Regions from separate parts of the Streptomyces sp. NPDC028305 genome, predicted to be linked through region 1. Evidence: riboswitches for the same ligand, from Rfam matches in the RefSeq annotation. Region 1 holds a riboswitch; each other region holds the start of a gene.
The links. A riboswitch is a leader RNA that binds a small molecule or an ion and turns the genes downstream of it on or off. The one in region 1 is predicted to bind cyclic di-AMP.
Positions count from the first base shown of each region.

Region 2: linked by a shared signal. The riboswitch ahead of ACZ4WQ_RS25430 (M23 family metallopeptidase) and the one ahead of ACZ4WQ_RS21450 (M23 family metallopeptidase) in region 1 are both predicted to bind cyclic di-AMP.
Region 3: linked by a shared signal. The riboswitch ahead of ACZ4WQ_RS46215 (transglycosylase family protein) and the one ahead of ACZ4WQ_RS21450 (M23 family metallopeptidase) in region 1 are both predicted to bind cyclic di-AMP.

Region 1 is NZ_JBVHTN010000005.1:102,067-105,330, forward strand. It holds gene ACZ4WQ_RS21445 (M16 family metallopeptidase) at 1-987, shown strand, start outside; cyclic di-AMP (ydaO/yuaA leader) riboswitch at 1,285-1,483, shown strand; gene ACZ4WQ_RS21450 (M23 family metallopeptidase) at 1,497-2,321, shown strand; gene ACZ4WQ_RS21455 (GntR family transcriptional regulator) at 2,548-3,264, shown strand, end outside.
Region 2 is NZ_JBVHTN010000006.1:32,465-35,728, forward strand. It holds gene ACZ4WQ_RS25425 (aldo/keto reductase) at 1-344, opposite strand, end outside; gene ACZ4WQ_RS25430 (M23 family metallopeptidase) at 521-1,684, opposite strand; cyclic di-AMP (ydaO/yuaA leader) riboswitch at 1,696-1,822, opposite strand; gene ACZ4WQ_RS25435 (PP2C family protein-serine/threonine phosphatase) at 2,109-3,264, opposite strand, start outside.
Region 3 is NZ_JBVHTN010000016.1:36,728-39,991, reverse strand. It holds gene eno (phosphopyruvate hydratase) at 1-1,253, opposite strand, end outside; gene ACZ4WQ_RS46215 (transglycosylase family protein) at 1,436-2,146, opposite strand; cyclic di-AMP (ydaO/yuaA leader) riboswitch at 2,148-2,316, opposite strand; gene ACZ4WQ_RS46210 (transglycosylase family protein) at 2,578-3,264, opposite strand, start outside.

The DNA of each region.
Region 1 (3,264 bases):
GAGGTCGAGCGGCTGGTGCGCAACCGCCTGGACGAGATCCCGCACGAGCTGGCCAATCCGGCCCGGCGCGCCTCGATGGCACTGTCCAAGACGCTGTTCCCGGCGGAGTCCCGGATGTCCCGCCCGCGCCAGGGCACCCAGGAGACCGTCGAGGGCATCGACGCCGCGGCCGTGCGGGCCTTCTACGAGACGCATGTCCGCCCCTCCACCACGACCGCCGTGGTCGTCGGCGACCTGACCGGCGTCGACCTCGACAAGGCGCTGGCCGACACCCTCGGCGCCTGGACGGGCGGCGCCGCCGAGCCCCGCTCCATGCCGCCGATCACCGCCGATGACACCGGCCGGGTGATCATCGTCGACCGGCCGGGCGCGGTGCAGACCCAGCTGCTCATCGGGCGGATCGGCGCCGACCGCCACGACCGCATCTGGCCCGCCCAGGTGCTGGGCACCTACTGCCTGGGCGGCACCCTCACCTCCCGGCTGGACCGGGTGCTGCGCGAGGAGAAGGGCTACACCTACGGCGTGCGCGCCTTCGGCCAGGTGCTCCGCTCGGCGGCCCCGGACGCCTCTGGAGGGGCCACGGGCGCCGCGATGCTGGCCATCAGCGGCTCGGTGGCCACCGAGGTCACCGGTCCCGCCCTGGAGGACCTGTGGAAGGTGCTGGGCACGCTCAAGGAGGAGGGCCTGACGGACGCCGAGCGCGATGTCGCCGTGCAGAACCTCGTCGGGGTGGCCCCGCTGAAGTACGAGACGGCGGCCGCGGTCGCGGGTACGCTGGCCGACCAGGTCGAGCAGCACCTGCCGGACGACTTCCAGGCGCACCTGTACGCGCGCCTCGCGGAGACCGGCACGGTGGAGGCGACGGCCGCGGTGGTGAGCGCCTTCCCGCCCGACAGGCTGGTCACGGTGCTCGTGGGCGACGCCTCGAAGATCGAGGAGCCGGTCAAGGAGCTCGGCATCGGCGAGGTGAGCGTCATCCAGGGCTGACCTGGAGATGACCCGGGGGTTTACCCCAGGTTGACGTGAGGCCGACGCGCCCGGCCGCCCTCGCGAGCTGGGCGAACGGGCCGCCGGGACAAGGACCCTGGCGCCGTTTCAGGCGCCGGGGTTTCCTTTTGTTGCCGTTTCACCGGTCGTTTCGCCCGCTTTATAGCAGAGGTTGCCCATCTGGATGGGCGTGTCTGTGGGGAAACCAACAAAAGAGCGGAACCGTTTGGTGATCGAAAGCGGTCCCGCTTAGCGTCAGTCCGGTTGCCCGCCCGAGACACGCCGCGCCCGCGGCACGGACAACCATCGCCGAATCCCCGTACGGCGCGAGCCAGGGGAACCGGGGAACCAGCCTCGCCCGTTGCCGCCCGCGGCGCCGGAGGGGCGATTCCCAGGGGTGAATCGGACGCCTTCCCCGCGAGGGGCGAGGGGCCCGTAGGAGACCTTCCTGCTCCGAACCCGTCAGCTAACCCGGTAGGCGAGAGGGAAGGAAAGGAGTGCGCCGCTTCATGGCGATCACCCGTACCACCGGGAAGCACCGCCGCCCCGGACGCGCCCCCCGTACCGCCCGCTCCGGCGCCAACCTGGCGGGCATAGCCACACTGGCCGCCTCCGGCGTGGTCGCCGGCTTCGCCGCCCCGGCGCTCGCGGCCTCGGACGACGGGCGCGGCGCCGAGGACACCGGGCTGCGCCAGGCGGTCGCCATGGGCGACGAGCTCGCCGACCAGGTCGCCGCCCAGGCGGAGACCCAGCAGTCCTTCGCCGCGGAGGCCGCCGCCAAGGCGCAGGCCGAGGCCGACGCCCGCAAGGAGGCCGCGCGGCTGGCCGCGGAGGCGAAGCGCAAGGCGGAGGCGGCCGCGAAGAAGGCCAAGCAGGAGCGTGAGGCCAAGGAGCGCGCGGCGCGCGAGGCGGAGCGCAAGCGGCTGAACATGTTCGTGCTGCCGGTCTCCGGCTCGTACCTCTCCACCAGCTACCAGGCCTCCAGCGGCCTGTGGTCCTCCGGCAGCCACACCGGGGTGGACTTCCACGCCGCGTCCGGGACCTCGGTGCACTCCGTGGGCTCCGGCACCGTCGTCGAGGCCGGCTGGGGCGGCGCGTACGGCAACAACATCGTGATCAAGATGAACGACGGCACCTACACCCAGTACGCGCATCTGTCGTCCCTCAGCGTCTCCGTCGGCCAGGCGGTCACCCCCGGTCAGCAGATCGGCCTGTCCGGCGCCACGGGCAACGTCACCGGGCCGCATCTGCACTTCGAGGCCCGCACGAGCCCGGACTACGGCTCGGACATCGACCCCGTCGCCTATCTGCGCTCGCACGGCGTCAACATCTGATCAACCGCACGCCGCCCGAAGGCCCCGGTCCCACGGACCCGGGGCCTTCGGTCTGTCTGTCTGTCCGTCCGCCCGCTGTCCGTCCGCTCGCCCTGGCCAAAAAATATCCATGAAATCCCCCCGCCCATCGGAAATTCCAGCCGCTTAGAATAGAGTCGCTGAACACGCGTCAATCGGCTGCGTTTCGCGGAGATTAAGGCGGAGGTTCGACAATGCGGGACCGTAAGTGAACGGCGATACGACCGCGGTCCACGGCAGCCGCCGGATTTCGGCGCACGCGGTGTGTACGGCGATCCGCGACGACATCGTCTCCGGCACCTTCGCGCCGGGCAGCCGGCTGACCGAGGAAGTCCTCGCCCGGCGGTACGGCGTCTCGCGTGTGCCCGTGCGCGAGGCCCTGCGCACCCTGGAGTCGGAGGGCTTCGTGACCACCCGCCGGCACGCGGGCGCATGCGTGGCCCAGCCGTCCGACCGGGAGGCCGCCGACCTGCTGGACATCCGCGCGCTGCTGGAGCCGCTGGGCGCCGCCCGGGCCGCCCAGCGCCGCACCGAGGCGCATCTGAAGGTGTTGCGCGGCCTGGTCCGGCTGGGCCAGGAGCGGGCCCAGCGCGGTCAGCTGGGCGAACTGCGGTCGCTGAGCGACTGGTTCCACGAGACGCTGGCCCAGGCGTCCGGCAGCCCGAGCCTGGCCGGGCTGCTGGTGCAGCTGCGGCGCAAGATCGCCTGGGTGTACGCGGTGGAGCCCCGCCGGTCCGCGCCGCCCGTCCCGGGCGGCCCCGGACGCCCCGACTTCTCGCTCAGGGCCGTCGAGTCCTGGAGCGAGCACGGGGCGCTGGTCGACGCGGTGGCGCGGGGCGACGCCGACCGCGCCCGGACGCTCGCCGCGGCTCACGCCGAGCGCTCGATGTCGGAATACCGGCTGCGCCGTCCCCCCCGCGTGAGG
Region 2 (3,264 bases), on a different contig from region 1:
GACTCGTCGACGCCCGTCTTGATCGCCGCGGCGGACAGGCCGCGGGGGGTCGGGACACCGGCCCCGACCTTGGTCGCGAGGACGATGTCGGCGCGGTTGCCGCGGGAGGCGAACCAGTTGCCGAGGATGGTCTCGGACTCCCCGCCCGAGTTGCCCGGCACCCACGCGGAGTAGACGTCCGCGGTGTCGATGAAGTTGCCGCCCGCCGCCACGTAGGCGTCGAGCACGGCGAAGGACTCGGCCTCGTCCGCCGTCCAGCCGAAGACGTTCCCGCCGAGTGACAGAGGGAACACGGACAGGTCCCCGAGCTGCTTGCGGTTGTCGGTCTGCTTGTTGTCAGCCATGCGTTATTTCAGCGCGGTGGCGGAAGGGCGTATTCCCATCCCTGAGCGGGTTCACCCTCGCGAAAAAAACCGGCGACCTTGGCGTCAAGGGGGGAGAGAGCGCCAAGGCCGCCGGGGTGCGGGGGCCGGACCGGTCGGACCGGTCTATAGGGCCTGCGGGGACGGGAGCGCGGCGGTCACGGGGTCAGGCCGTGGTCGCGGAGCCAGGGCATCGGGTTGATCGGGCTGCCGCCGCCCGGGCGGACCTCCAGGTGGAGGTGCGGGCCGGTCACGTTGCCCGTGGCGCCGACGCGGCCGATGACCTCGCCCGTCGTCACCGAGCCCGACGTACGGACCATCGACGACAGGTGGCAGTACCAGATCTCGGTGCCGTCGTTCAGCTTGAGCACGATGCGGTAGCCGTACGAACCGGCCCACCCGGCCGAGGTGATGGTGCCGCCGTGGACCGCCTTGACCGGGGTGCCGGTCGGGGCGGCGAAATCCTGGCCGGTGTGGTCGGCCGACCACATGTCGCCGGCCTGGCCGAACGACGCGGTCAGGGTGTACGAGGCGACGGGCAGGGTGTACTGGGCGGCGAGCTTGGCCAGGCGCTCGGCCTCGGCCTTCTTCCTGGCCGCCTCCTCCGCCTTCCGCTTGGCCTCCGCCTCGGCGGCCTTCTTCTTGGCCTCGGCCTCGGCCTTGCGCTTCGCCTCCGCGTCGGAGGCCTTCTTGGCAGCGGTGGCGGCCTTCTCGGCGGCCTGCTTGGCGGCGGCGTCGGCCGCGGCGTCGCGCTGCGACTCGTCGGCGGCGTTCTGCTGGTTCTCGGCCTGCTGGAGGATGCGGGCGCGCAGTGCCTCGCCCGCGTCGGTGGCGCCGTTCTCCTCGTCCTCGGAGGTCAGGCCGGCCGTGGAGAGGGGGGTGGCGGTGGTGGAGCCGTCGGAGTCGGAACCGGAGTCGGAGAACAGCGCGCCGATGCCGGGCAGGTCCTTGGCGTCGGGGAGGGCGTCCTGCACCTGACCGGCGACGTGCGCCAGGTCCGGCATGGATATGGGGGCCTTGGGGCGGTCCTTGGCGGTCGCCATCCCGCCGGCGCCGACCGCCGCGATCACGCCGACGCCGAGGACGGCGCCGCTGCGGGCCATGGTGCCGCCGCGCTGCTTGGGGACGCGGTGCTTGCCGCGTACGGGGGCTATGGACTCCTCGGTGGGATTCCACTCCTCCCAGGTCTCGGTGTCCTGGTCGGCCCCCGCCTTGGCGGCCGGTTCGAACCAGGAGCCGTAGCGGACCGCGGTCCCGGTACCGGTGTCGACACCGGACCGGCGGGTCGGAGCTTCTTCAAGGGCAGACCTGTTGGACGCCACGCGGGCGCACTCCTTTCCTTCCCTCTCGCCTACCGGGTTAGCTGACGGGTTCGGAGCAGGAAGGTCTCCTACGGGTCAGGTTCGACCCGATTCACCCCAAGGTTGGTGGTTCCCCGGTTCCCTTGGTGTTGCTGTTGTCGCTCTGCTGCTGGGTGCTGCCGTGCGTGCGGGATTCGGCGACGGCGCGCGGTGCCGCCTCTTGCGGCGGTTGTGACGACCGCGCTGCGTTATCGAACGTTAATAGAAGGCGTGACCTGATTCCAAGCCGTTCCCGGGAATCAGAGGAACCTTTGAGGTGAACTTAACGCCGAACATGGGACAGATGAGGGCGAGTCGGCGGCTGTCCAAGCGCACCCGGAAACGCCCTCGACCTGATCGTGCGTCAATCGTTATCCGTAATGATCATGGTCCGCTACGGAGCGTGTTAAGGCGCGGTGCCGGGCGTCACCGGGGAGCGGCGCAGCGCCAGCAGCGCCATGTCGTCCGCGGTCCCGCCGCCCGTGTGCCGCTCCACGTCCGCGACCAACGCGTCGAGCAACTCCACCGGTCCGGTGAAGCCGAGGCCGCGCAGCCGGACCGCCGGGTCGTAGAACACGCCCCGCTCGTCGCGCGCCTCGCTCACGCCGTCGGTGAACAGCAGCAGGGTCACCCCTTCGGCGAACGGCAGCTCCTCCACCCGGTCCGGCCACGCCCCCAGGTCGCCCATCCCCAGCGGCAGCGCCGGTACTTCGGGCTCGGGGCTGCACACCGAGCCGTCGGCGTGCAGCAGGAGAGGCGCCGGGTGGCCGCGGTTGATGAGGCGGAGGAGGGAGTCGCCGCGGGGGATCTCGGCGAGCACCGCCGTGATGAACCCCTCGGACTGTTCGATGTCGCCCCGCCGGGCCCGCTCCCGCTGCAACGCCCGCTCCAGGCGCAGCGCGAGCCCCTCCAGCGTCGCCTCCTGCTCGGCGGCCTCCCGGAAGGCGCCGATGGTGATCGCGACCACCTCGACCGCCCCCAGCCCCTTGCCCCGTACGTCGCCGATGAGCATCCGTACGCCGTGCGGGGTGTCCTGCACGGCGTAGAGGTCGCCGCCGATCGCGGCATCGCGCTCCGCGGCCACGTAGCGGGCCGCGACGTCCAGGCCGGCGAGGCGGGCGGGCGGCGCGGGCAGGACGGCGCGCTGGGCCGCCTCCGCGATGCCGCGCGCCGAGGCCAGCCGCCGGCCGCCGCGGTGGATGACGTGGTTGGTGAGGAGGGCCAGCAGGGCGACCGTCACGACGGTGGCGACCTCGGTGGCCGCCTGGGCCCAGTCCCCGACGCCGTGGAACTCGGCCAGCAGGCAGGCGGCGGCGACCGCTACGGCCGCGGTGACGGCCGTCAGCCGCGGCGAGTAGAACGGAGCGGCGACGAGCGGGGCGGCGGCGAGGAAGGGGGCGGCCGTGTACTGGGGCGGGGTGCCGAGGTCGAAGGCGATCCCGCCCGCGATCAGGATGCCGGGGAGCCAGGGCGCGAAGCGGCGGCCTGCGGCGCCCCCGGGCGCCTCGTCGCCCGCGCGGGGCCCGTCCGCGCGCGGTTCCCCGCGCCCGGGTGCGCGCGGT
Region 3 (3,264 bases), on a different contig from region 1:
CGGCCCGCGTACACCGCCGCGTCGTCGAGGATCTCCTCGATGCGCAGCAGCTGGTTGTACTTGGCCACGCGCTCGGAGCGGGCGGGGGCACCGGTCTTGATCTGGCCGCAGTTGGTGGCGACGGCCAGGTCGGCGATGGTGACGTCCTCGGTCTCGCCGGAGCGGTGCGACATCATGCACTTGAAGCCGTTGCGCTGGGCCAGCTCGACCGCGTCCAGGGTCTCGGTCAGCGAGCCGATCTGGTTGACCTTGACCAGCAGCGAGTTCGCGGTGCCGCTCTCGATACCGCGGGCCAGCCGCTCCGGGTTGGTGACGAACAGGTCGTCGCCGACCAGCTGGACCTTGTCACCGAGCTGGTCGGTGATCGTCTTCCAGCCGTCCCAGTCCTCCTCGTTCAGCGGGTCCTCGATGGAGACCAGCGGGTACGCGTCGACCAGCTCGGCGTAGTACGCGGTCATCTCGGCGGCGCTGCGCGCCTTGCCCTCGAACGTGTAGGTGCCGTCCTTGTAGAACTCGGAGGCGGCCACGTCGAGCGCCAGCGCGATGTCCTGGCCCGGCTGGTAGCCGGCCTTCTTGATCGCCTCGACGATCAGGTCGAGGGCGTCGCGGTTGGAGCTCAGGTTCGGGGCGAAGCCGCCCTCGTCGCCGAGGCCGGTGGACAGGCCCCGCTCCTTCAGCACGGACTTCAGGGTGTGGTACACCTCGGTGCCCCAGCGCAGCGCCTCGGAGAAGGACTCCGCGCCGATCGGCGCGATCATGAACTCCTGGATGTCCACGTTGGAGTCGGCGTGCGAGCCGCCGTTGAGGATGTTCATCATCGGGACCGGCAGCAGGTGGGCGTTCGGCCCGCCGAGGTACCGGAAGAGCGGGAGGTCGGAGGCCTCGGACGCGGCGTGCGCCACGGCGAGCGAGACGCCGAGGATGGCGTTGGCGCCGAGCGAGGACTTGTCCGGGGTGGCGTCCAGGTCGAACATCGCCTGGTCGATCAGGCGCTGCTCGGTGGCGTCGTAGCCGACGAGCTCCGGACCGATCTGCTCGATGACGGCGAGGACGGCCTTCTCGACACCCTTGCCGCCGTAACGGTTCTTGTCACCGTCGCGGAGTTCGAGGGCCTCGAAGGCACCGGTGGACGCACCGGAGGGCACGGCGGCACGGCCGGTGCTGCCGTCGTCGAGGCCGACCTCGACCTCGACCGTGGGGTTGCCTCGCGAGTCGAGGATCTCGCGAGCTACGACGACGTCGATGGACGGCACGAGGTTCTCCTTCGTATGGGTCTGTCGTTCTCCGGCATGAGCCTAACGGGCCCGGGGGCCGGGCCCGACGAAGCCCCGGCGGGGCGCGCCTCAGGTGGGGGGGCGGCGCGCCCGGCCGGGGCGGTCCTCGGGGATGTCGGGGTCGCGGTCGCCGGGCTGGGGGGAACGGTCCCGGCGGGGGGTCAGCCGAGGTGGAGCTGCTGGCCCGGGTAGATGAGGTTGGCGTCCTCGACGATGTCCTTGTTCAGCTCGAAGAGCTTCTTCCAGCCGCCCTTGACGTGGTGCGCCTCGGCGATCTTGGAGAGGGTGTCGCCGGACTTGACCTTGTACTCGCCGTCGCCCTTCTTGAACGTGTGGCGGGCCTCACCGCGCGCGGCGTGCTGACCCTCGCCGCGGGGCTGCGCCTTCGGCTTGGCGGGCTGGGCGGGCTTGGCAGGCTGGGCCGGCTTCGCGGGCTGGGCCGGCTTGGCAGGCTGGGCCGGCTTCGAGGACTGCGTGGTGGAGCTGGAGGGGGTCGGGGTGCCGCTGGTGGTCAGCCCCGTGCCGCACACCGGCCAGGCGCCCTTGCCCTGCCCGGCCAGGACCTTCTCGGCTATCTGGATCTGCTGGTCCTTGGTGGCCAGGTCGGCGCGGGAGGCGAAGGACGTACCGCCGTACGCGGCCCAGGTGGAGTTGGTGAACTGGAGGCCGCCGTAGAAGCCGTTGCCCGTGTTGATGGACCAGTTGCCGCCGGACTCGCACTGCGCGACCTTGTCCCACTGGGCGGTGGTCGCGGCCGAGGCGGAGGTGGCCCCCAGGATCGGTGCGGCGATGGCCGCACCGGCGACGCCGGCGAGTGCGGCGATGCGGGTGACCTTCGAGGGACGGCGGTGCTTACCCTTGTCGTTACGCATGTTCGTTCCTCACCGACGCCTACGAGGTGAGCTGTCGGGTTCGGACGTGAGTTGCCCGGCCGGACGCGGCTGACCGCGTCCGTCTTCACCCCTAGCCGACCGAGCCCGTCTCCGGGCCGCCGCGGCACCTACCTTGGGTCCCCCGCTCCTGCCTTCGGCGCTGACGCGTCTGGTTCCCCCCGACCGCCGGCAGGACTCGGCGTGACGATCGACGGTGCCCGCGGTAGCGAGCGGGAAGACGTTAAACACACCTTCCGATGAGGTTCAAACCCCCATATCTCAGCGAAGGCGGCCCGATCCGCACCCAGCCGTCCCACATCTACGCAGGTGAGGCCGGGTACGGAAAGATCGGACAGGAGGCACAGGCCGGGCGATGTGACGAGATGTATGTCTCACTGCCGCCAGATCGGGCATTTCACCCCGAACTGCCGCTACCTCGCGCTGAGATCGAGACGCTGACCAGGGTGGATGAGGCCGGGGTTGCCCCCGATGAGCGATTTGTCGCTCTGGTACAGCCGGGCCCAGTCTCCGTTGGCCTCCTGCCCGTCCACGGTGTCTGACGAGGCGTCATCGGTGCGCACGCTGGAGTCCTCGCGGCCGAGGGGCGGAAGCGTGATCTCGGTGCGGCCCTCGCCGCCGCGCGAGGCGTGCCGCCCGGAGGGCCGCGCCTCGTCCGACGCGTCCCCGGACTCGCCCTCCTGGGCGTCGGGTGCGCCGCGGTGGCGGCCGGTGGGCGCGGAGGAGTCCTCGTCGACCTTGTCGCCCTTGGCGCCCTTGTCGGCGCCGGAGGGCGCGCCGCCCTCCCCGCGGGACGTCTCGTCGGCGGCGCGGTCGGAGTCGCCGGACTTGCCGTGGCCCTTCCCGTCGGAAGCGCCATCGACCGCGCTGCCGTCCGCGCCGTCGCCGGTCGCGGAGGGATCCGGCGTCCCGGTCTTGTCGGACTTACCGGACTCCTCCGAGTTATCGGATTCACGGGAGTTATCGGACTGACCGGAATTACCGGACGATTCCCCCGTCTTGGAGTCGTCGATCCCCGTGGGCTCCTCCGAATCCTTGGCCTCCGGCCCGCCCTTGCCGCCGGAGTTCCCGTCCAGCGCGTCGCCGAGGTCGGCGAGCCC